2 regions of the Pseudoalteromonas sp. SG45-1 genome follow, and region 2 is predicted to be linked to the other one. Evidence: predicted binding sites of a transcription regulator. Region 2 holds the regulator's gene; the other holds the start of a gene.

What was found. Region 2 encodes MetJ, which represses methionine synthesis genes. Its sites were predicted from a motif close to TAGACGTCTAGACGTCTA; they were not measured.
Region 1: the regulator MetJ is predicted to act here: its motif matches at 1,285-1,302, upstream of metA (homoserine O-succinyltransferase).

What each region holds. Positions count from the first base shown of each region.
Region 1 covers NZ_JACJEP010000001.1:160,897-163,500, forward strand. Annotated here, with positions in the region: gene ettA (energy-dependent translational throttle protein EttA) at 1-175, opposite strand, end outside; gene H5117_RS00725 (outer membrane beta-barrel protein) at 509-1,156, shown strand; gene metA (homoserine O-succinyltransferase) at 1,367-2,314, shown strand; gene H5117_RS00735 (homocysteine S-methyltransferase family protein) at 2,304-2,604, shown strand, end outside.
Region 2 covers NZ_JACJEP010000017.1:67,446-91,711, reverse strand. Annotated here, with positions in the region: gene trpS (tryptophan--tRNA ligase) at 1-88, opposite strand, end outside; gene H5117_RS14500 (phosphoglycolate phosphatase) at 121-786, opposite strand; gene rpe (ribulose-phosphate 3-epimerase) at 786-1,469, opposite strand; gene H5117_RS14490 (hypothetical protein) at 1,631-1,927, shown strand; gene H5117_RS14485 (DUF2970 domain-containing protein) at 1,931-2,116, shown strand; gene H5117_RS14480 (Dam family site-specific DNA-(adenine-N6)-methyltransferase) at 2,073-2,930, opposite strand; gene H5117_RS14475 (AAA family ATPase) at 2,984-4,336, opposite strand; gene aroB (3-dehydroquinate synthase) at 4,337-5,407, opposite strand; gene aroK (shikimate kinase AroK) at 5,435-5,953, opposite strand; gene H5117_RS14460 (type IV pilus secretin PilQ) at 6,138-8,243, opposite strand; gene H5117_RS14455 (pilus assembly protein PilP) at 8,230-8,769, opposite strand; gene H5117_RS14450 (type 4a pilus biogenesis protein PilO) at 8,766-9,371, opposite strand; gene H5117_RS14445 (PilN domain-containing protein) at 9,361-9,933, opposite strand; gene H5117_RS14440 (pilus assembly protein PilM) at 9,921-11,000, opposite strand; gene H5117_RS14435 (penicillin-binding protein 1A) at 11,131-13,623, shown strand; gene metL (bifunctional aspartate kinase/homoserine dehydrogenase II) at 13,687-16,032, opposite strand; gene metB (cystathionine gamma-synthase) at 16,202-17,449, opposite strand; gene metJ (met regulon transcriptional regulator MetJ) at 17,739-18,059, shown strand; gene H5117_RS14415 (malic enzyme-like NAD(P)-binding protein) at 18,124-19,365, opposite strand; gene rpmE (50S ribosomal protein L31) at 19,892-20,107, opposite strand; gene priA (primosomal protein N') at 20,338-22,524, shown strand; gene H5117_RS14400 (SPOR domain-containing protein) at 22,545-23,072, shown strand; gene hslV (ATP-dependent protease subunit HslV) at 23,152-23,670, shown strand; gene hslU (HslU--HslV peptidase ATPase subunit) at 23,682-24,266, shown strand, end outside.

The DNA.
Region 1 (2,604 bases), on a different contig from region 2:
CAACACCGGCCATAATACGCAGTAACGTAGATTTACCAGAACCGTTTAAACCAAGCACACCAATTTTAGCGCCAGGAAAAAAGTGCAACGAAATATCTTTTAAGATAGTGCGCTTAGGTGGCACAACCTTAGATACTCGACTCATCGAGAATATAAATTTATCAGGTAAAACCATGGAGGAAAGCCTTCAAATAATAATAAAAATTTCAATGTTGTATTGTAGTGGCTGACGGGTGAAACAGTCAACGAATGCTGTATAGAACAATACACTTACCTAAGCAGTACTTTGTTTTGATTGCTCGTTAAAAACACTACTATTACAGGATTTCTATTGTGTAAAATTCTGTAATCTATTGTTTTATATTGTTCAAATACATTTCATTTTTAACAAAAGTGGTACAGTATATTTACAAGCTGTAAAGTATAAGCAAGTTATATAGGCAGGCCACACTTAGTTTGTTGTTAAACATCACATTATTAAATATTACAAAGGTTTAAAGGAATGAACATGAAAATAGTTACAAGGTTAGGGGCATTACTTTTAGGTTTATACTCATTTTCGAGCCAAGCAGACATACTCCACGTAAATGGTTATTACCAAGGAATAGGGATAGGGTCTACGCAAATAGATGTATACGAGAGTGATAGCATACAGTTTACAACGCTTTACGGCCGGTTTGGATATCAGTTTTCGCGTTACTTTGCATTAGAAGGGCGTATAGGTTTTGGGTTAAATGATGAGTCAACGCCTCTAAACGGAATTGTTTACACTCAGAACCCACAGGGCGGTTCGCTGAGTTCAGAATTCATTAAGAGCGAAATCGATTCAAGCCTTGATTTGCAAACAAGTATATTTGTAAAAGCTAATTATCCAATTTCATCTCGAGCTGATGTGTTTTTATTTGGTGGCTATGGTAGAAATAAATTAAGTTACAATGAAGGCGACTTAAAAAACCTTGCAGAATCAATAACTGGTACAGATACAAATTCTACGCTAATAACTGAGCAAAACTACGATGAAGGCGGCGTAACGTACGGAACCGGCATTGACTTTAGGCTAACTCAACGCTGGCAAGTAAGTGCTGAATACCAATATTTTGATACAAATGAAGGCGATATTTACGCTCTTAATTTATCTGTAAATTATCGTTTTTAATTATAATAGCGCTACTGATTTTAGTAGCGCTATTTCAATTCACTAAAACAAAGTACTTCAATATAAATGCATTCCCTCTCATCTATAACTTTTAGTAAATCTTAAAAAAATCATGAATAAATTTCATTTGGACATCTATACATCTAGAGGTTGATATTTTTTACTTTCAGTTCATAATTAAGCCTCGGTTTTTATGAGCAGGAGTAAAGTATGCCAATTACAGTAAAAGACGAGTTGCCGGCAATTGCACGTTTACGTCAAGAAAACGTATTTGTAATGCCAAAAAGTCGTGCAAAAACGCAAGAAATACGCCCAATGCGTTTGGCTATTTTAAACTTGATGCCTAATAAAGTAGAAACCGAAGTTCAGTTTATTCGCTTACTTGCCAATTCGCCTTTGCAAGTAAACGTAGAACTACTGCGCCTCGACACTCACCGCAGTAGCAGCAACTCAGAAGAGCACCTTGATACCTTTTACCGTTACTTTTCTGAGGTTAAAGACAACAATTACGATGCATTAATAGTAACCGGTGCGCCACTTGCCCATTTAGAATACGACGATGTAGCGTATTGGGATGAGCTAAAGGTCATTATTGATTGGGCTGAGCAACACGTTACCTCTACGTTATTTTCGTGTTGGGCAGCGCATGCAGCGTTATATCACCGTTACAATTTAAAACGCGATTTAAAAGACGATAAACTGTGTGGCGTATTTACTCACCAGTGTTATTTTGATCACGGTGCACTGACTCGCGGATTCGACGATACCTTTTTGGTACCGCACTCACGCTACGGCCATATTGATATAAATAAAATAAACGCCTGTGAAGAACTCGTTGTACTGGCAGGTTCTGAGCGAGTAGGGGCTTACTTACTTAAAAATAAATCGGGTAGCCAAGTGTTTATAACCGGCCACCCAGAGTACGACGCCGACTCGCTAAAAGCAGAATACGAGCGCGATTGTAAAAAAAGCCCTAATGCACCAAAGCCCGAAAATTACTTTCCGGATGACGATGCAACCAAACAACCTTCAAAAACGTGGCAAAGCCATGCTTTTTTACTTTTTTCGAACTGGTTAAATTACTACGTGTACCAAACCACACCGTATGATATTAATTTAGTTAGCCAAGACGTGAGGACTAACAACTATGCCGAATAACGCGCCTACAAATAATAAGCAAGCCGAAATAAGTGCCGCATTAAAAGAACGCATTTTAATTTTAGATGGCGCAATGGGCACCATGATCCAAGATCATAAGCTAGAAGAAGAAGACTATCGCGGAGAGCGTTTTAAAGACTGGCATGTATTAATTAAAGGTAATAACGATTTATTAAGCCTAACCAAGCCCGACTTAATCACTGATATTCATCGTGGTTTTTTATCAGCGGGCGCCGATATTATCGAAACCAATACGTTTAACTCGACCACTATTTCGATGGAAGATTACG
Region 2 (24,266 bases):
TTAGCCACTGGTTAATAGCGCCAACATAGTTGCCTATTGTCATACCACCGGTTGGCTGAATGCCGCTTAAAACTACTGGTTTACTCATGATTTTCCTTTATTTTGCTTAATGAATAATATTTAACGCTGCGTTAGAACAGGTATTATATCTAAGAAGTTATCGCATAGGTACTGCGGATTATAATCCTCAAGATTTTCACCTTGGTTATAGCCATAACTAAGTGCAATTACGTCTATATTAGCGGCTTTAGCTGCAAGTATATCGCTTTTAGAATCACCTATCATTATTGCTTTATTAGGCTCCGCATTTAGTTTTTTGCAGGCAAATAGCAATGGTTCTGGCGATGGTTTTTTTGCCATGTCGTCACCGCATACAACCACATCAAAATGACTCGTTAGTGCCAATTTTTCGAGTAGTTTCTCTGTAAAAATTCGAGACTTATTAGTGATTAATGCTTTAGGCATACCGCGAAGTGCTGCAAGCCCTGTTTCTACATGTTGGTACAAAACACTATACTCACCAACTTGCTGTTCATAATACTTATAGAACTGTAATATTGCTTTGCCACTAAGTGACTCATCTAGATTTTCACTCACTTGCATATCGCCACTCAAAGCGCGTTTAACAAGGACTTCAACCCCATTACCAATCCAACTTTCAACCAAGCGTTGACTAACAATAGGAAAAGCAAAATCGCTCAAGGTTAAATTAATAGCGATATACAAGTCGTAAACGCTATCAACCAAAGTACCATCTAAATCAAATAAGGCGACATCGTACTTCATTACTTAACACTTCCAAGCTGCTCACGCATTTGATCAATCACCACTTTGTAATCAGGTTGATTAAAAATAGCTGAGCCTGCAACAAACATATCAGCACCCGCTCGAGCCGCTGCTGCAATATTATCGACCTTAATACCACCATCAACCTCTAAGCGAATATCTCGGCCTGATTCAATAATACGCTGTTTGGCTTGGCGTAATTTTTCAAGCGTATGAGGGATAAAGCTTTGCCCGCCAAACCCAGGATTTACCGACATTAGTAAAATGGTATCTAGCTTATCAATAACATGATCTAAATAACTTAGGCTTGTTGCTGGGTTAAACACTAAGCCTGCTTTACAGCCGTGATCTTTAATTAACTGTATTGTACGATCGACGTGCTCACTGGCTTCAGGATGAAAAGTAATAATAGAAGCACCAGCCTCAGCAAATAAAGGTATTATGCTATCTACAGGCTTAACCATTAAATGTACGTCGATAGGTGCTGTAATACCGTAATCTCTTAGTGCTTTACACACCATAGGACCAATTGTGAGATTAGGTACATAGTGATTATCCATTACATCAAAGTGAACCACATCAGCACCCGCTTCGAGAACTTTATCAACATCTTCGCCTAGCTTTGCAAAATCAGCAGACAAAATAGAAGGGGCTATTAAATATTTTTGCTCTGGGTTAAACATGATTAACTCCATCAATAAATAGTGTATTGCGTTAATGTAACTTAATTGAAGATGTTACCCAAGTAATATGGCGTAATAGCCCCCATTTTAGGTAACTTTAAGTTTGATATTTAACCAGTATTTGCTATGATTAAAAAAGTAACAAATTATTGGATTTCATCATGCGTGCTTTTAAAATTGGGATATTAATTGCGTCGGCATTACTGCTTATCGGGGCGTTTAGCTTTGGTTCAAGCTCTGAGCAAGAATTAAGCTCAGTGAGTAATTGTCATAATACACAAGTGGTAAGTGCTCAAAACACTTTAACTGCGTGTATTAAAGCTGAAGAAGAGTCATCATGGTTTTCGTGGTTAACTGGCGATAGCCGTAGTGCTCAGTTTCATTACCTTGATTTACTGGAACTACTTACTAGTTCTGAAGATTCTAAAAACACTCCTTCTTTAAAACCTTTATTTTAAATAATGCTACAATTTTTTAGCGCGTTGCAAAGTGTGCTAGCTGCATTTTTTGGTGTTCAGTCTGAAAATAAACGCCAAGTCGATTTTAAACAACATTCCCCTTTATCCATCATTTTAATTGCGATTGTACTATTTGTTGCTTTTGTTATCGCAATTTACGCAGTGGTTGCTTGGGTGCTAAATACATAGCCATCAACTCGTCAACTTTATTTCTAGAGCCACCTTTGGGGCTAATAGTGCGCTTTACTTGAATTTGTTCAAGCGATGCTTGGCTATAAATTTTACGCGTCCACACGGTATCGTGGTTTGAAATAAGCACAGGCGTGTTATTTTCAAATGCGGCTTGTTCTGCCAAATTAGCTAAGTTAGCCTGATCATCTAAATTAAAACCCCCTTTAGCGTATGACGTAAAAGAAGCCGTTTTACTTAATGGTACATAAGGTGGGTCGCAATAAATAACAGCATTGTTAGGCACTAACTTAAAAACGTCATCGTAATCTAAACAAGTGAACGTTGCTTTTTGTGCTTTTTCAGCAAAAAAATACATTTCTTTTTCAGGAAAGTAAGGCTTTTTATACTTACCAAAAGGCACATTAAAAATGCCTTTTAAATTATACCTACACAGTCCGTTGTAACCATGGCGGTTCATGTATAAAAACAAGATTGAACGTTCGTATACATCACGGCTTTGATTAAACTGCACACGATATTCGTAATACGCATCTGCGTGATTATTCAAATCAACAAATAGCTTTTTAGCGTCACTAATAAGCTCATCTGGAGAGCTTTTAAGCTCTTTATATAAGTTAATTAAGTCTGCATTGATATCATTGAGGATATAGTGCTTAAAGTCACTATTTAAAAACACAGAGCCTGCACCAACAAAAGGTTCAACCAAAGTATCAGCATGCTTGCTAGCTTGGTTTAATCGCGCATTAATGTTTTCAACTAGGCTGTATTTTCCGCCGGCCCATTTAAGGAAGGCTCTACTTTTTTGCTGCATTGGCTCTTTACTTCAATCTGGTGTTGCGCGATTTTACACTAAAGCAGTGTGTTTTACTGATCAACGACTGCTATTTCTTGCTTTATTTTACTAATTTTTTTATAGAAAGGTTTATTTTTTCTAACCCCAGGGGGTAAAGTATCCATTGCTGATTTTGCCTCGTTTATACTCTCAAAGCTGCCAAATGTAACAACCCACCATATTTGATTATTTCGCTTCGTTTGGTAAGAATGTGCTTGCTGCTGTAGATTGAATTGAGCAATGAAATTATCGCGAACTTCCTGCTGAGTTACCGCTAATAATTGAATAACACTATTTGTATCTGCTTGCTGCATGTACCAAATATTATCTTGGCTTATCTGAGTTTGCTCTGCTGTATTTACTTTCTCTACTTTTAGAGCTTTAGATACAACTTCACCTGCTTCACTGCTTTTGTTTTTAACGCTATTATCAATAGCATTGTCTAATACCTTGACGGTATTTGCAGGTTCGGTAAGACTTTGCATGATAGCAGGCACATCATTAATGTGTACGCTCTCTGGCTCAATATCTGGCTCAACTACTTCAGGGTCATTTAAAGTAACTACTGACTCATTTTGCTTTATAACCGGCTCACTTACTTGCTCTACAGATATTGCTGTATTTAGGACTTGCGCTTCTTCCTGCTGATAATATTGTTGCCACCACTGCGTCATATCAGACTTATAAAGCAGACCAATAATTAAAAGCATAATTAACAACATCAAAATCAATAAGTGCAATCGCCAAGATACTTTATCTTTAACGATAATATCGGCTATGTGCTCACTAGGTTGCCAAGCAAGCAATAAGCTGGGATTACCATGAGCCTCGGCTAAAAAAGTACTAAAAACAGGGTCTTCATCATAAGGTAAATCAGTAAAGTACCACTGCAATAACATCTTGCTTTCTCGAAGCGTCAGTGGCTCCAAGTAAATTTCGACAGCATCATTTAAAGCAAGTTTAGACTGTGATGCAATTATGATATACAACGTATTAGGGCTATTTTTAGAAAGCAGCTCAAGCTCAATTAGTATCTCTTCAGATAATTGCCTACCGCCATCAAGCACCCATAAACAAGGTCCGCACTGCTGTTGCTCAAGCAGCTGGTAATAGTTTTCAGGTAAACTTAAATTATGATCAACTAAAGGGGAATCAAAGCTTTGCTCTAATAAATCGCTCATTAGCTGAGCGTCAGTCATTTGTGCACTTACTTGCACAAACGCTTTATTAAAGTCATTGTATTTATCTGTAATGAAGGTTTCGAGCATATAACTTTTACCTAGCCCCGATGTGCCAAGTAAAACTATTAAATTTTGTCCGTACTCAAATTGCAGTGCGATTCTATCCACCAAAGCCGCACGGCTTGGTAAAATTTGTGACTGCATTTACTGCTCGATTAAGTCTCTAACTTGGTCATCAGAAACATCATCAACTAATGCACACTGGCCAAATTGGGTAGGTAGAATAAAGCGTATAGTGCCTCTTTTATTCTTTTTGTCTTTACGCATATGCGTTAGGAACTGCTCACTAGTCATTTGCTTTGGAATTTCTGTTGGTAAATTATATAGCTCAAGCAGCTTAATAATTCGATCAACTTCACTTGCGCTTAAATCTTGGCGTGTCTTGGCAAGTTTAGCTGCTAATACCATGCCTGTTGCAACAGCTTCGCCATGTAACCAAACGCCGTAGCCCATTTCTGCCTCAATTGCATGGGCAAATGTATGACCTAAGTTTAATAAAGCACGTAAACCATGCTCTTTTTCATCTTGCGCAACTATAAGCGCTTTTATTTCACAACATCTAAAAATAATATGCTGTAAGCACGTTTCATCTAGTTGCTGCAAATTAGCTACGTTTCGCTCTAAGTATGCAAATAATTCGGTATCGTAAATCAGACCATACTTAATTACTTCAGCCATACCTGCTGCAAACTCTCTTGCTGGTAGGGTGTGTAATGTTTGTGTATCAATAAAAACCGCTTGAGGCTGATAAAATGCCCCTATCATATTTTTACCTAAAGGATGATTTACTGCCGTTTTACCACCTACCGATGAATCAACCTGTGAAAGCACTGTCGTTGGTATTTGAATAAACGGTACGCCGCGCTGATAACACGCTGCTACAAAACCAGTTAGATCACCTATAACACCGCCACCTAACGCGATTAAACACGTATCTCGGCCACAGTTATTTTGTAGTAAAAATGCTGATATTTTTTCAAACCATTCAAGTGATTTATATTGTTCACCGTCAGGAATAATAAAAGATAGCGGATTTTGATCTGCTAATGAGTCAAGTAACGCTTGTAAATATAAAGGCGCTATTGTGTCATTAGTAATGATGATAGGCCGACAATCACCAATGTGGTGAACCAGGCGGCCATTATCTTGAAGTGCAGATTGCCCAATATAAATAGGATAACTTCGCTCGTCCAAATTAACTGTTAATTTAAGCATGCTTAGTTATTTCCTTATTATTGGTTTTTAAAAATCTAATTTCTCGATGATTTGGTTAGCAACAACTTTAGCGCTTTGCTCATCGGTACGTACAACAAAATCGGCAACTTCTTTGTATAGGGGCTCGCGTTCTTCTGCTAAGCGCTCTAGTACGTTACGAGGTGCTTCTTCAGTTTGCAGTAATGGGCGACGCTTGTCGCGTTGCGTGCGTGCAACTTGCTTTTCTATAGGTGTCTCTAGGTATACAACTATACCTCGAGCCGAAAGCTTGTTTCGAACTTCTTTGCTCATTACTGAACCACCACCGGTAGCAAGTACAATACCTTGCATCTCGGTTAAATCGCCAATAACAGACTCTTCTCGAAGTCTAAAGCCTTCTTCACCTTCAAGATCGAATACCCATGCAATATCTGCACCTGTGCGGCGTTCGATTTCTTGATCAGAATCAACAAATTCAAGGTGTAATTGGTCAGCGATGTGACGACCAATCGTGCTTTTGCCAGCCCCCATGGGGCCAACTAGAAATATATTACGTTTCTCAGCCATATCTTTTAGTACAAACAAACTCTAAAATTTGAAATAAAACCCCGCCTAACGACCTGGCCCCAAAATTAAGGAGGGGATTATCTCAGTAATTGCAGGGGTATTTCAAGTCAATTAGAATAAAAAGCCATATAACGAGCAATTAATCTAAATAATCACCCGTTGGTTAACATAAAACCACTGTATTTTAATCAATTTGTATTTTCGGTGTCACGAAAATAAGTAATTCACGCTTTTCATTAAACTCACTTGTGGTTTTAAATAGTCTTCCTACGTAAGGAATGTCACCTAAAATTGGCACTTTACTCGTAGTATTAATGATTTGCTGTTGGAAAATACCACCGAGTACTACGGTTTGGCCATTCTCGACTAACACTTGTGTTTGAATTTCTTGAGTATCAATAGACACCGCTTCACCAGTACCTGTTTGTACAGTATCACCACGTGTATCTTGAGTAATAATTAAATCTAGAATTACTTTATTATCAGGTGTGATATGAGGTGTAACTTCTAAGCTCAGTACCGCTTTTTTAAAGCTTACGGTAGTAGCACCGCTTGAAGCTGACTCAGTATAAGGAATTTCAGTACCTTGCTCTATTCGGGCTTTTTGCTGATTAGCCGCTATTATACGTGGACTAGCAATAATCTCGCCTTTATTCTCTTCCTCAAGCGCACTTAGCTCTAAATCAATCAGCGTGCCGTTAGCCAGTTTTGCTATGTGTAAGCCAATGCTAGCCGCAGGGTTAGTGATAGGTAAATTTACATTTAATCGGTCTGAAATACTTGGTGCATCTGAAGTAGATGTCGCATTATAAATACCTTCTGCGCCTTCAAGAGAGCCTGAAATACCAACACTACTGCCTTGGTCACTAAAGCCCCAACGTACGCCTAAGTCTTCAGTAACGTTATCGCGTACCGTTACCATTCGAGATTCGATTACAACCTGCTGCACTGGAATATCGAGCGTTTCTATCATCCGGCGAATGTTTTCTATACTCTTTACAGTATCTTTTACCAACAAAGTATTTGTACGTTGATCAACAGATACACTACCACGGGCAGTTATAATACTGTTTGTATCTGTTTTTAATAGATCAGCAAAATTTTCGGCTTTAGCATAGTTTAATCGGATGTATTCACTATATAGGGGCTCTAAGTCTTCAACTTGCTGTTTAGCTTTTAAGTCTTTGGCTTCACGTGCTGCAAGTTCTTCTGCAGGCGCTACCATTAATATAGAGCCGTCCATGCGCTTATCTAGCCCTTTAATACGTAGTACTACGTCAAGCGCTTGATCCCACGGTACACCATCTAGGCGCAGCGTTATATTGCCCGTTACTGAATCACTGGTTACTAAGTTAAAGTCGTTGTAACCCGCGATAATTTGCAGTGCTGCACGCACAGAGATATCTTGAAAATTTAAGGTCATAGGGCGACCTTGATACTCAACACCACCATCTAAGTACGCATTTTGCGTTTCATCTTTTTCTACTGTCAACGTTAAAATATTATCTATTTGCTGATACGTAAACGTGAACTGAGCATTAGGTTCGATAACAACACGACTTAAACCATCTTCTTTAAAAGTCTCGATATTACTTACAACAGTTCCAAAATCTAATACATCTAATTCATAAAGTAGATCGTCTAAAATATCGGTGTGATGAAAGTCAGCGTAAATTTTCCCGCCACTTTCATGGACTTCAATTGCAGCTTGAGTGTCTTGTAAAAATACAAGTACTTTTGCTTCACCCTTCTCACCACGTCTAAAATCAATTGACTGGATACGGTTAATGTAATTTCCACTTACATCACCTGAGTCCATCACTACATCTTCATTTTCAGATTCTGTAAGAGGGTTATCAGAGACACGTATCGATACTAAATTATTATGAACTTCAGTCTCATAAATTTTTAATCTATCTAAGTTTACCGTTACCTTTAAACCACTGTTAGTTAAAACATTAGTAACACTGCTAATTCCAGCTTGATTAACTTCAACATCATTTAAACCAACTTCTAACTCTGCAGAATCAAAAAACATTTCGATTCGGGCTGGGCTATTAAACACTTGAACTTTTGGTTCAAAGGTTAACCCTTCATCAAAAACAAGCTGTAATTCAGTTTCGCCTTTAAGTAATGGATTATAACGAACATCATAAAGCAATGGCCCAGCTATGGCTGAGTTTACAGTGACTAAAGCAACAGCAGCCAGTAATGTCCGTGAAATACGATGAAGCCAAAGTACATCCTTATGCATCCTATTTTTACCTTTTTTATTATTAATTTGCGCCATCTGTTGCCGCCTCTAACATTTCTAATTTCGTCAGGCGCTCTTTCCAACAGCCAGACCCATCAGGGATTAATTCCACTAATTCTATATAGTCGTTGCTTACTCTTTTTACTTTGCCATCATAACTTCCAAGATAATTCCCTACCGTTACGCGGTGCAAAGTGTCATCTGTTGCTGTAATTAATGCCCATATTTGTCCACTAGAGCCAATTGTGCCTTTCATTGCTAAATTATCTAGCGGGTATTTCTCTAACGGTTCGCGGCGACGCTCTTGATCTGGGTGCAAACAGTTTTTTACCTGCGTTAGTTTATTTTGAATAATCTCAGGCTGAGGCGCTACAAACGGGCTACGTAGCTGACCAGCACTGTACTCAAATATTTCAAACTTTGTCAGTTCAGGAATCGTCTCAACCTTTGGTGTGGTGCTTGCTTTTACCTGATCAATAAATTCTTTTTGCTCAGAAGTGTCATCATTACAACCAGCTAAAACAAATGCTATAGCTAAAGGTACTACGCGAAGGAGTTTCATTTTTTAACCCCTTCTTCATAACGATATGTTTTTGCAACAACACTGAATGTTAACTGTTTATCGCCCGATGATAAAATAGAAAAGTCATGTAAGCTTACAATTCGGGGTAACTGGGCCACTTTACCTACAAACTCACCAAACTCATGGTAGCTACCTATTACTTCGATTTTAATAGGCAGCTCGGTATAAAATTCTTTTTCAACTTCTGGCAGCCAACCTATTTTTAAAAAAGTCAGACCACTCGTTGTCCCAACATATGATAAATCATCAAGTAAACCAGGAGTTTCATTCGAAGTGGGTAGACGCTTTAATAGCTGTGAAAACTTATCTTCCATTTCAATCATTTGTTGACGATATATTTCAAGCTTGCTCGCTACTGCATACTTAGTTCGATAAGTTGTTCGTAGTTCAACTTCTTTTGCCACGGCACTATGGTAGCTGTCAATTTCATCAGAAACTAATAGGCTATAACTAAAAAACAATACAAGGCCCGCAACAAATGTGCAGCAAATTGCTTTAACAGCAATTGGCCAATCACCAATGTTATCAAGCTCTATTTCATTCCAATCAATTTCACTCAGTGCTTTAAAATCAAGGTTCATCGCTAACCTCACCAATTTTATCAAATGGTTTTACATAAAATTCCATATTAAAATCACTAAGTAAACGCGAAGATTGATCGCCTGCAACAATGCCCTGCATTGAAGGATTCTCTAGTAAATATGAGCTTTGTACTTGGCGGAGCATTGTTGATAGACGATTATTAGATTCACTACGTCCTAAAACATGTATTTGGCTGCCTTTGCGCTCCAGTTTTGTTAAATAAACACCACCTGGCACTATTTTGGCAACTTCATCCATTATTTGCGTACCCAAGTTACGGCTGCTTTGCAATTCTTCAATGAGCCTCATACGCTGTTGTAAATTTTCCTTTCTTTTATCTAAGCTTCGTATTTCACTTATTTTTTTATCTAGCATGCTAATTTCTGAGCTTAAATAATTATTCTTTAAGTTTTGACCGTCTTTTAAGGCACTATAAAAAGAGCTTAATAAATACATACTTGCAAAACAAAGTATAACGACACCAACAAGTATAGTTACAAATTTCTTTTTCGATTCTTCGCGTTGTGATTCACGCCAAGGCAGTAGATTTATATGTGGCATGTTGAAAAACTCCTTAATGCCAACCCTGTTGCAATTGCAAACTGCGTTTTGTGACGCTGCATTATATTACGGTCTACCTTTGGGGAAATTTCCATATTTACAAAAGGCTCTGCAACAACTGAGTGGATACCGAGTTCTTCAATAAGCAATCGGTCGATACCTTTTATCATCGATGTACCGCCCGTTAATACAATATAATCTATTTGCTCTTTACCACTGGTTGTTAAAAACATTTGCACAGCTCTGCGAACTTGTTGAAGTAACGAAGTTTGAAAAGGGGCTAATACTTCAAAGGTATAGTTTGGCGGTAAATCACCTGATGTTTTGCCTATTTCGGCTTCATCAAAGCCTTTATTATAATAAGCAACAATACTATTTGTATATTGATCGCCACCAAAAACTTGGTCACGGGTATAAATGGTTTCCCCAGCTTGCACAACACTCACAAGCATTAAAACTGCGCCAATATCGACCACAGCCACACACTTATTAAATGCATCGCTAGGTAATTGTTGATAGTAAACGTCCATAGCACGGCTCAATGCGTAGCTTTCTACATCTACTATTTTGGCCTCTAAATTTGCGGCTTCTAAAGCGCCCACCCGTGCTTCAACACTCTCAGTACGAGCAGCCGAAAGCAAAACATTCATTTTGCTAGGATCGGCCTCATTCGTCGAAAGCTTCTCAAAATCGAGGCTCACTTCATCAAGTGGGTAAGGGATTAAACTATCAGCTTCAATTTCAATTTGCGATTCAAGTTCAGCATCTGTTAACGATACATCCATGAAGATCACTTTTGTAATAACTGTTTGGCCAGAAACAGCCACTGCAGCAGATTTTAACGACTTCGGTAATTTTTTTCTTAATTTTGTAATAACGTTACCAATCGCTTCAATATCTTGGATTGTGCGCTCACTCATCGCACCTTTTGGCATCGGCTCAATTGCAAGTGCTTCTAGTCGAAATCCAGTTTCAATTTCACGTAAAAGCACCGCTTTGATAGAGTGCGATCCAATATCAATTCCTACCATCATCGGGGACGGTTTTTGAAATAGTTGACTTAGCATGTTTCAACTTGGCCTTTGTTTTAATAATAAACAAGTTATAATTTTTATCTGAAAAAATATTATTCATTTTTTAATCAATATATACTAGCAGTCAAAACTCGCAATTGGGAGTCCATTTAGGGAAATATAAGTGATTTTATTAAAACGAACTTTACAATTTTTTATCATTTGTGTGTTAATTGGTCTGATCACTTTGGTCAGTCTTTATTACTACGTTAAACCTGATATCCCCAGTGTGCAAGTTTTAAAAGACGTGCAATTACAAACTCCTATGCAAGTATTCACAAAAGATGGGCTTTTAATCAATCAATTTGGTGAAAAGCGTCGTATTCCAGTGACTATTGATGAAATTCCTCAAACACTCATTAATGCATTTTTAGCGACAGAAGATAATCGATTTTACGATCATATAGGCATAGATCCTATAGGTATTGTGCGTTCGGCTATTGTTCTTATATCTACCGGCGAGAAAAAACAAGGCGCAAGTACTATTACTATGCAGCTTGCTCGTAATTTCTTTTTAACTCGCGAAAAAGCATATATTCGTAAAGTTAAAGAAATATTTATAGCGCTACATATTGAAGGTGTATTAACAAAAGACGAAATTTTAGAGCTTTACCTTAATAAAATAGAATTAGGTAATCGCGCTTTTGGTATTGGTGCTGCAGCACAAGTTTATTACGGTAAGGAGTTAAAAGATTTAACACTTGCACAAATGGCGATGATTGCAGGTTTACCGAAGGCCCCTTCAGCTTTAAACCCAATTCGTAACCCAACGCGTGCAAAAGCACGCCGAAATGTTGTTTTAGGGCGTTTATTAACTGAAAATTATATTACTCAAGAAGAATATAACGAAGCAACGAGCCAACCTATCACCGCTTATTTTCATGGTGCTGAAATAAATTTATACGCCCCGTATATTTCTGAAATGGTGCGCGCTGAAATGGTCTCGCGTTATGGAATAGATAAAGCTTACAACTCAGGTTTTAAAATTTTCACCTCGGTAGAGTCTAAAGTTCAAAAAGCAGCGCAAAACGCACTTGTAAATAACTTACATAATTACGATATGCGCCATGGTTTTAGAGGACCAACAGATGTTTTATGGGACCCTGAAACACAACCTGCTTTAACTGAGCAACAAATACTCAATAAATTACAAAGCGTAAATGAGTTGGGTACTTTGAAAGCAGCAGCCGTGCTTAGTGTTAATGATAAAACAGCGTCGGTATTACTTAAAAGTGGCGAGCGCACAACTCTTACTTGGGATAACTTAAAATGGGCGCGTAAATATATTACTCGTTACCGCCAAAGTTTTGCTCCAAAAGCAGCTACAGATATTTTAACGCCAGGAATGCAAATATGGGTGCGTAAAAATGAAGATGACAGCTACTTACTAAGCCAAATACCAGAAGCATCAAGTGCTATTGTGTCACTCGACCCACAAGATGGCAGAATTAAAGCTATTGTAGGTGGTTACAGCTTTGAGCAAAGTCAATATAACCGAGCGGTACAAGCAAAGCGTCAAGTAGGTTCTAATATAAAACCTTTTATATATTCAGCAGCACTTGAAAAAGGTTACACGCTTGCGTCTATATTAAACGATGCTCCTATAAACCAATGGGATAAAAGCCAAGGCGTAGCATGGCGTCCCAAAAACAGTCCTGCTGTATATAATGGTCCGATAAGAATTCGCCGTGCTTTAGCACAATCTAAAAACGTTATTTCGGTGCGCTTACTACGCGGCGTTGGATTACAACGTACAGCTGATCATTTATTAAAGTTTGGCTTTAAAGATTCAGACATTAATCGCAGTGAATCACTAGCACTGGGTAGTGCTTCCATTACTCCACTTGAACTTGCTCGTGGCATGAGTGCATTTGCCAATGGTGGCCACTTAATTGAACCTTACTTTATTTCAGAAATTCAAGATGCTTACGGTAATGTATTGTTTAAAGCAAACCCTGCCCTTGCCTGTGACGAAGAGTCTTTACCAACACATAATGAATTCTCACTTCATAATAGTAGTGATGAAGTGGAGCCAACAAAAAAATGTGCACCGAGAATTATTTCTAAGCAGAATGCTTTTTTAATTGCTGATGCAATGCACAGTGGTATTTGGGGCGGCGGTAGTTGGACCCATAAAACGGGTTGGAGTGGTACAGGTTGGCGCGCACAAGCTTTAGAACGTCGTGATCTTTCGGGTAAAACAGGCACAACTAACGATTCTGTAGACACCTGGTTTAGTGGCTTTAACAGTAAAGTAATGACTTCTGTGTGGGTGGGCTTTGATAACCCAGGTAACGCTCTTGGTCGTTCTACGTACAATAACAACTTAGATAGCAGCCAAATATCTGGTGCTGAATCGGGGGCTAAAACAGCGCAGCCTGCATGGATTGAATTTATGAAAGCCGCACTTGAGGGAACACCTGAAGCGCCAATTGAGCCACCTGAGGGGCTTGTTTCGATTCGTATTGATTTAGCCACTGGTTTGCTAAGCCACAAAAATGACTACACCAGCCGCTTTGAATACTTCGAAAAAGGCACTGCACCGACAAAGTATGTGCTATCTCAGCCAAACGATATATTTGAAGAAGACACAAAAACCGAAGAAGAGCTATTTTAATAATATCTCTGTAATACAAAAACGGCAGCTTATTTAAGCTGCCGTTTTAATTTAAATAATCGCTTATTTTAAGTTTTGAACAAGCCAATATAAGTCAGAGTGTACACCCGCAGCGGTTACTTCTTTCCCAGCCCCAGGCCCCTGAATCACAAGCGCGTTATCACTATACCATTTGCTATTAATTACAAAAATATTATCGCCAGGTGTAAGGTTTGCTAACGCATTCCCATTGGGCACATACGTAACTCCTACTTTAGCGATAACTTCAGTTTTTGTTATATCTAATAGGCCTGTGTATCTCAGTACTGAGTTATTAGCTTTTGCTGTATCAGCATGCTCTTCAATGAACGCATCTAGCTGGGCTTTATTGTTTAGAAAGTCTTCCCAACTTCCTAGCGCAAGCTCACCGGGCATTAATGCCGATAAGCTAACATCATCAAGCTCAAGCTCTATACCTAACTCTCGGGCTAAAATAAGTAACTTACGCTGCATATCTCGTCCAGATAAATCCTCGCGAGGGTCAGGCTCTGTGAACCCCATTTTCTGTGCTTCTAATACCAACTCAGAAAAAGCAGTGGTACCATCATACTTACTACATAACCACGAAAGTGTACCCGAGAACACGCCTTCAATACGCGTAATTTTATCACCACTATTTTGCAAATCAGCCAAAGCAAAATTGATAGGTAAGCCTGCACCTACACTTGTATTATATCGCCAATGTAAATTACGTTCGCCAAGGTTACTACGAAGTGCTTTATACCAAGAAGTAGGTGCTGTACCTGCATATTTGTTAGCACTAATTAAATGACAATCTCTGTCTACAAAATCTGTATATAAAAAGCTAAACTGCTCACTTGCAGTAATATCAATTAAAACTTTATGTTCGTAGTCAAGCTCGCTTATCGCATTAAGTAAATCCGCAGCTTCATAGCTATTCGCCTCATGCTGCCATTGAGTTTTCCATTGCGATATATTTATGCCACTTGCATTAAATAACATATGTTTAGAGCGAACCAGCGCTACCAATTTAATACTAAAGTCGTCTGATAAACGCTCAAATTGTGCCGATAACTGCTCAATAAAAGCATCGCCTACATTGCCAAGGCCCGCAACTATAACGGCTATTTCTTGGCCTTTATTGATTAGCTTATCGTGTAAGGCGCTTTGTATATCGCTATCTATAAATTGGTCTGTTAGTAATAAAACATAACCATTATCTTGATGCACAAAACGCGGTTTTATAGTCTGCTCAGCTAATACTTCTAAAGCTTGCAGTTTTAATACGCTAACGTCTTGCTCAGGGGCAATAATTGCACAGCCATTTAAATTTGACTCACTAATATTAGCTCTACCAGCAAAGTAATTAATAACTTGATATGTTTGTGCAGCCGGTACTACTAAATACACTTCACCATTATGGTTAAAATGATGAAGGCTATGCTGAATAAGCTGACTAACGCTTGCAACCTCACCTTCACTTAATCCTTCAACCATTAACAAATCAACATTTTGCAGCGTGGTTATAAAACGCTTTTTCTTTGCTGAACCTTCTTTTACTATATCTGTTGGGCTTGCTTGCACATCAAAACTACTACGAACAGCTAGCTTAATATCTGTGTTTTTAAGTGGCGATAGTGTTTTTGCATGTAATACAGGGTTACCCAAACGAGCTAATATATTAGCTTGTCCGCGACAAATTTTGCCGTACTTAATCGCTTTTTTTACCTTACGAGGATCAGTGCTAAACACTCCCTGTGTATCGGTCCAAATACATACTTGCTTAGCATTACAGTAATTTGCAAGTAGTGTTGCACTATAATCGCTACCGTTGCGTCCAAGTGTTACGGTCTCACCTTTCGTATCAGCGGCAATAAACCCAGTAACAACATTTATCTTATTAGGCAAAATTGACTGTCGACATTGCTGCGCATTTTGCGCATGCATTAATTCACCATCGTTCAAGGTAAAAAGACTACGGGCATCTTGAGCACACGCCTCAATATTTAACTGCTGTAAATAAGTAGCGAGTAAACGTGCTGACCACAGTTCCCCATGCGCAAGTAACGCAGCCTCTTTCAACTGCTCAGCTTGAGCAAGTTCTGCAATATTACTAAGCTCGGTATTTAGTGTTCTAAGTGCGCAGCGCTTTAAATCAGCTTGTAATAACTGCTCAATTAAATCGCTTTGATGGTTATTTAACTGCAGTAAAATATCAGCGACAGCTTGCGTGTCTTGCAGCTGATAACTTTGCCACAACGACACAAGTGTATCTGTAGTCTTACCTGCAGCAGATACCACAACACAGTCGCCCGGCTGAGTATGCCCAATAATTATTTTAGCTACGCTTTGATAGCGCTCACTAGAGCTTAAGCTTGAACCACCAAATTTATGTACACAATTGACCATATTTATACCAATTCGCTTAATTAAGTTGTCTATTTTGAGGTAAGAAAACCGTATCGATAACAAGGCAAAAATTTCGTTATTTAGTTGTTCTATATTAGGAATTTTTAACGATGTTATCGTGCGGTTTAATCCCTCAAATTGATTAGGTATTATTGCGGATTGGTATTAATTACCAAAGCGCTGGACGGGCTGCACTTAATTTAACGTTTCCACCAGAAGTGCCAGCACCTTTGCCTACACGGCCAACATTTTTATTTTGCCCTGGTTTTACAAGTTCAAATACTCGTTCAAAGTCAGCTATTAAATCGTGTATATCTTCAATCCCAACCGAAATACGAATAAGCGTATCGCCCACACCCGCTTCTAAACGTGCCTTTGCCTCCATACCTGCGTGCGTCATAGTTGCAGGGTGACAAATTAAGCTCTCTACGCCACCTAGTGACTCAGCTAAACTAAACGTTTTAAGGCTAGTTAAAAATGCTGCCGCGTCGTTTATATCGCCTTTAATATCAAAACTAACCATGCCACCAAAGCCAAGTTGTTGTGCTTTAGCAAGTTCATGTTGAGGATGCGACTCAAGTCCAGGATAGTAAACTTGGCTTACAAAATTGGAACTTTCAAGGTACTCAGCTATTGCTAGCGCATTTTCTTGGTGCTGCCTTAAGCGCACATTTAAAGTACGTAGACCACGAAGCGTTAAATAACTATCAAAAGGGGCGCCCGTAATACCAATATTATTTGCCCACCAAGCAAGCTCATCACCAAGCTCTTGTGTTGCAGCAATAACAGCGCCGCCCACTACATCTGAGTGCCCGTTAATATATTTAGTAGTTGAATGCACCACAATATCTACACCAAACTTAATAGGGTTTTGTAAGGCAGGAGACAAAAACGTGTTATCTGCGGCAACCAATGCACCGCATTGCTTAGCAACATCGGTAACCGCTTTAATATCAGTTAAACGAAGTACTGGGTTACTTGGAGTCTCTATCCAAATAAGCTTAGGTTTAATTGCTAAAATTTGTTGAAGGCTTTCTTCTTTTGTTAAATCTAATACTTCAAGCTTCAATAGTCCGCGTTTTTGTAACGATGTAAATAAACGATAGCTACCACCATAACAATCATGTGGAATTACTAACGTGTCGTCACTGTTAAGTAGCTGAGTAGCTAAATGCACGGCAGCCATACCAGTGGCCGTAATTATGCCACGAGCGCCGCCTTCAAGCTTAGCAAGCGTCTCTGCTAAAATATCACGATTAGGGTTACCACTGCGGCCATAATCATACTCACGCTTAGTATCAAAGTCGGCAAACGAATAAGTCGTTGATAAATAAATTGGCGGCACCACTGCACCATGATGTTTATCAGCATCAACGCCGTTACGTACAGCAATGGTCGCTTTGTTTTTTTCGCTCATATTCGTCACCTGATTAATTTGGATGTTTAGACGTCTAAAAGAGTAAGTTATCCGTTTTAATAAGTCAAAGTATTTTAAAGCTCTAGATGGCTAAAGTTAGGAAAGGCGTTTGCTAGTACCACATTTTAGCTCACAAAAGTGAGCTTATTTTTACATCCCAAATAGGCTTATTAAGATAGATCGGTATCTATTATTTGACTATCTTTTTTAAATCGATAGAATTTCACGCATATTTACACGCTTTTTATACCGTGTGAGAAATTAATAATCTGAGGCAACGATACATCTTATGGCTAAATGGAATGGTGAGTATATTCACCCATACGCAGAACACGGGAAAAAATCAGAGCAAGTTAAAAAGATCACCGTTTCGATCCCGCTAAATGTATTAAAAGTTTTAACGGATGAGCGTACGCGTCGTCAAATCAACAACCTTCGCCATGCAACAAATAGTGAATTGCTATGTGAGGCGTTTTTGCATGCATTTACTGGCCAACCTTTACCAAATGACGATGACCTACGTAAAGACAACGCAGAAAAAGTACCAGAAGAAGTTAAAAAGATAATGCAAGAAATGGGTTTAGAAGTGCCTATTTTAAACGAAGAATAAATCGTTACCTTTTTAATCAAAAAACCTCAGCATTGCTGAGGTTTTTTTGTTTAAGCGTTATATATTACGCCATATAGTTTTCAGGCAAGTCAATTTGCGCAACACCCGACTCTACCGCAGCAAGTGCTACAGCTTTAGCTATACGCGGTAGTAAACGCGGATCCATTGGTTTTGGAATAATGTACTGCGCACCAAACTCTAGCTTATCTACGCCTGCCGCTTTTAAAACTTCTGCAGGTACAGGCTCTTTGGCAATACTACGAATAGCCTCAACTGCAGCAATTTTCATTTCATCGTTAATCGCGCTTGCACGTACATCAAGTGCACCACGGAAAATAAACGGGAAACATAAAACATTGTTAACCTGGTTAGGGTAATCAGAGCGCCCTGTTGCCATAATTAAATCGTTGCGTGCGCCGTGAGCAAGTGCAGGATCGATCTCTGGGTCTGGGTTTGAACATGCAAACACGACCGGCTTTTCTGCCATTAGTTTTAAATCTTCGGCAGCTAACAAGTTAGGACCCGAAACACCAACAAACACATCAGCATCTGCAATTACATCTTGCAATGTGCGTTTATCGGTATTGTTAGCAAAAAGCTGTTTATATTCATTTAAATCATCGCGACGAGTATGAATAACACCTTTGCGGTCAAGCATATAAATGTGTTCACGCAGTGCACCACACTTAATTAACAGTTCCATACACGCAACTGCAGCAGCGCCTGCACCTAAACATACAATTATTGCATCTTCAATTGATTTACCTTGTACTTCTAGTGCATTTAACATGCCGGCAGCCGTAACAATGGCGGTGCCGTGTTGATCATCATGAAAAACAGGAATGCTACAACGCTCTATTAATGCTTTTTCAATTTCAAAACACTCTGGTGCTTTAATATCTTCAAGGTTAATACCACCGAATGTGTCAGCAATATTGGCCACCGTGTTAATAAAGTCTTCTGTTGTTTTGTGCTTTACTTCAATATCAATAGAATCAAGCCCTGCAAAACGTTTAAACAATAACGCCTTGCCTTCCATTACGGGTTTAGACGCTAAAGGACCTAAATTACCCAAGCCCAAAATTGCAGTACCATTAGTGATAACCGCAACCATATTACCTTTACCGGTATATTTATATGCATTTGCAGGATCTGCGGCAATTTCACGTACAGGTTCAGCGACGCCAGGGCTATAAGCTAGGGCTAAGTCTTGAACTGTTTCAGCTGGTTTTGTTAGCTCAATGCTAATTTTACCAGGTACGGGATGTGAGTGATAATGTAGTGCTTGTTCACGAAAGTCAGACATAACGCGATGGTATCCTGCAATTTAAGTTAAAGTGAGAGGTGGAGTCTTGGGGTACGATACCCTTATTATTTTTAAATTCCAAGCAATATCAGGTCTATCCTGTTATATGCTATATCCTTTAATTTTAAGAGGTTTTTCAGTAACTTTGCAGGATTATATAAACATTTGATAAATAAAAATTCACCAAAAAAGTAAGTTTTGAGGTGTGTTTATGTCTATTAAAATATTAAAAAAATGTATGTTTAACACATCATCATAAACTTAAAATAACAGCCTACTACACTACTTTAAAAACAGATAAGCCCACGTTAGCTACTTTTATCAACCTAGTTAAAATTTGTACCATTTAAAATATAGAGAATATCTATCCATTTGTCTGTAAAGGTTTATGCATACTCAGAATAAGAATAGGAAATAGTTATGCAAGGTGTGATGTAGCTCGAGCAAGCTAAATAAGATAAGAAGTAGTAAATTTTAGACACAAAAAAAGCACCCTAAGGTGCTTTTTTTAACTAAACAGCAATAATTACTTCTTGCTGCTAAGTGCACCGAAGCGCTTGTTGAAGCGATCAACACGGCCGCCAGTGTCTAAAATCTTTTGCTTACCAGTGTAAAACGGGTGACACGCAGAACATACGTCTAAGTGAATGTCTTTACAAAGAGTTGAGCTAGTTTCGAATTTGTTTCCGCATGAACATGTTGCAGAAATTACTTCGTACTTAGGGTGAATACCTTCTTTCATAGGAACCTCTAGTTAAGGCCGCATCGCTCTCCAAACCCGAAGTCTGGCACCATACGTCGTTAAAACAAATTTGTTGGTGGCGGATTTTATCCAACAACCTTCCCCTGCACAAGTATTTATTTATCTTTTCGCTAAAAAAGTGAACAATCTCTTTCTCAAGTACTATTGCTAGTAGGTTTTTAGCGGTATTTTTAGTACATTACAGCATTAATTTTACGGGTTGAGTTGTTATGAGTTTTGTTGAAGTTGCTATTAAAGTCCCGCTTCCACGCACCTTTGATTATAAAATAGAAGAACAGCTCAGTGGCTTATCAACCCCAATACTTCCGGGCATGCGGGTTTTAGTGCCTTTTGGTAATCAAAAAAAAGTGGCTGTTGTTCTGGGCATTAAAAACAGTACCGACGTCCCTTTAAATAAAATTAAGAATATTATAGAGGTAATAGACGACACCCCTATTTTAAGTGCCCAACATTTAGAACTCCTTAGCTTTACTGCCCGCTATTATTGCTACCCCTTAGGCGAAACTATTCATATAGCGCTACCGAGTGTACTTCGCCAAGGTGAATCGCCAGATAAAACCAGTATTAATATGGTTGCCCTGACAGAAAAAGGTGCAAAAGTACCGTCATTAAAAGCTAAAACACAGCTCAATTTATTAAAGCAGTTATCGCAATCGGGGAAATCATCGTTAACCGAATTAAAAGCTCTTGGCTTTAGTAAAAAAACAATCGATAGCCTAATAGATAAAGAACTCATAACACAAACTATTGAGCACGATAACCAATGGCAAAGTGTTGCTCCAACTGTCGGTAGTAAACCAGTACTTAATAAAGAACAAGCGGTTGCCTGTACGGCAATAAATCAAAGTAGTGGATTTAGCAGCTTTTTATTAGAAGGCGTAACTGGCAGTGGTAAAACAGAAGTGTATTTACAGTGCCTAGAAGAAGTACTCAAACGTGGCGAGCAAGCATTAGTATTAGTGCCAGAAATAGGCTTAACGCCACAAACTGTAAACCGTTTTCGTCGCCGCTTTCCTGATACACCCATTATGCTTTGGCATTCAGCCCTTACCGACAACGAGCGATTGCAAACATGGCGTTTTTGCGAAAAAGGCAGTTGTGCAATAGTTATAGGCACACGTTCGAGTATTTTTCTGCCATTTTTAAAACTCGGTATGATAGTTGTCGATGAAGAGCACGATTCATCATTTAAGCAACAAGATACCCTTCGTTACCATGCTCGTGATTTAGCTGCATACAGAGCTTTTCAGCATAAAATACCACTTATATTAGGCAGTGCTACACCCGCACTTGAAACACTTCACAAAGCAATTAATAACAAATATCAGCTACTAAGTTTAACCGAGCGCGCGCAAACTGCGACAGATAACCAATTTAAGTTACTCGATATGAAAGGCCAACCCGACCAAGCAGGTATTGCACATGCAAGCCTTGCAACTATGCGCCAACACTTAAATCGCGGTAAACAGGTTATGGTTTTTTTGAATCGTCGAGGTTTTTCACCCACTCTTATTTGCCATGAATGTGGCTGGCTAAGTGAATGTAAACGCTGCAGTACCAGCGCCACATTTCATAAAGCGATTGGGCAAATGATTTGTCATCACTGTGGCGATCAATACCCTGTTCCTCACCAATGTCCTGATTGTGGAAGTACGCAAATATTTCCAAATGGCAAAGGTACAGAGCAAATTGAAGAGTTTTTATCGACCGAGTTTCCAGATACACCCGTTACTCGCATAGACCGCGATTCAACTCGCCGTAAAGGCAGCCTTGAAAAAGCACTAGATGAAATAAACCTAGGCGGTGCACGCATTTTAGTAGGCACACAAATGCTTGCCAAAGGCCATCACTTTGCAGATGTAAGCCTTGTTATAATTTTAGACGTAGATAGCGGTTTATACTCATGCGACTTTAGGGCAACAGAGCATTTAGCACAGTTAGTTACTCAAGTCGCGGGGCGAGCTGGGCGTTCAGGGGAGCCTGGCCAAGTATTATTACAAACACACTTTCCAGAACACCCACTTTTACAAGACTTAGTTAATAATGGTTACCAAGACTTTGCTCGCTTTGCACTGAGTGAACGCGATGATGCAGACTTACCACCCATTACAAATATGGCTATTGTCCGTGCACAAGGACACAGCATTAAGCTAGTCGTCGATTTTTTGACGGATTTGGTTCCTGTGAATGGGGTATCTGGTATACAATTGCTCGGCCCGATCCCTGCTCCACTTGAAAAAGTCGCAGGTATGTATCGTTTTCAATTACATATTCAAGCGCAAGATCGTCGCATATTACATCAGTACCTTGCGCAAATGGTTGATTATTTAAGTTCAAGTAAACTTGCACAAAAAGTACGCTGGAGCTTAGACGTAGACCCTATAGACATGATTTAGGTTAAGGCCAAAATAACACCATGGCACAGCACGATTATATTAACAAAAAGCCTGCAGGCAGAAACAGTAAAAAAAACGCACCCGCTAAAAAACCATTTCCTATTCTTTTAGCTGTCATAGCCATCTTACTCGTCGGTGGTTTTGCTTATACATTATGGTTTATAAAAAGTAATGCAGATCCAAAACTTGTCGAAAAACAAGCAAACCCCACTGCGCCCGCAAAAGTAGAAGTGGTTATTCCACGCACACCAGAGTTTATTAAAGAAATTAGAAACCACGAGATTCAAGTTGAAGTGAAAGAACTTGAGCAAAAAGGTCCTTACGTTATGCAGTGTGGTTCGTTTAAAACCCACGCACAAGCGGAATCGCTAAAAGCTAAAATAGCATTTGCAGGCCTCATTTCTGAAATAAAACAGGCTGAAGGCAGCAATGGTACTTGGTATAAAGTGCGCTTAGGCCCATATAAAACCAAACGCCAAGCCGAAAGTGATAAAAACAAACTTAAACGTGTAAAAATAGTCGGCTGCGGAATTTGGGGCTGGACTTGAAAATAAACCATTCACCCATATAACCTCTTCATAATCGTTTTTTACGAGTTGCCTCTGCAGCTCGATGATGAGGAATAACATGACTACTATCGTAAGTGTACGCCGTGGCGACAAGGTTGTAATTGGCGGCGATGGCCAAGTGTCTCTTGGTAATACAGTAATGAAGGGCAACGCCCGTAAAGTTCGACGTCTTTATAATGGCAAAGTAATCGCTGGTTTTGCCGGCGGTACTGCTGATGCCTTCACTCTTTTCGAACGCTTTGAAAGCAAATTAGAAATGCACCAAGGAAACCTGACTAAAGCCGCAGTAGAAATGGCTAAAGATTGGCGCAGCGACCGTGCACTTCGAAAACTCGAAGCGCTGCTCGCTGTTGCAGACGAAACAGCCTCTTTAATTATTACCGGTAATGGCGATGTGGTTCAACCTGAAAACGACCTAATTGCAATTGGCAGTGGTGGTAACTTTGCACAATCAGCGGCAACCGCCCTTTTAGAAAATACAGATTTAAGCGCTCGTGAAATAGTAGAGAAAAGCTTAACTATTGCAGGCAACATCTGCGTATTTACTAATAACTTCCAAACAATCGAAGAATTATAATAGGAACTATCATGTCTGATATGACCCCAAGAGAAATTGTTCACGAGCTAGATCAGCACATTATAGGTCAGGCTAAAGCAAAAAAAGCAGTGGCTATCGCACTTCGTAACCGCTGGCGCCGCATGCAACTCAAAGAAGATTTACGCAGCGAAGTAACACCAAAAAACATTTTAATGATTGGTCCAACCGGTGTAGGTAAAACAGAAATTGCACGCCGATTAGCAAAACTTGCTAACGCACCCTTTATTAAAGTAGAAGCGACTAAGTTCACTGAAGTTGGCTATGTTGGTAAAGAAGTTGAGACTATCATCCGCGATTTAGTCGATGTATCAATTAAAATGACTCGCGAACAGCAGACTAAGAAATTTAAACATCGCGCCGAAGAAGCAGCAGAAGAGCGCATTTTAGATGCCCTTTTACCACCAGCGAAAGATCAATACGGCGAAACGCAGCGTGATGATAACTCATCAACTCGCCAAACGTTCCGTAAAAAGCTACGTGAAGGTCAGCTAGATGATAAAGAAATTGAAATCGATTTAGCACAAGCACAACCAAACGTAGAAATTATGGCGCCTCCTGGTATGGAAGATATGACC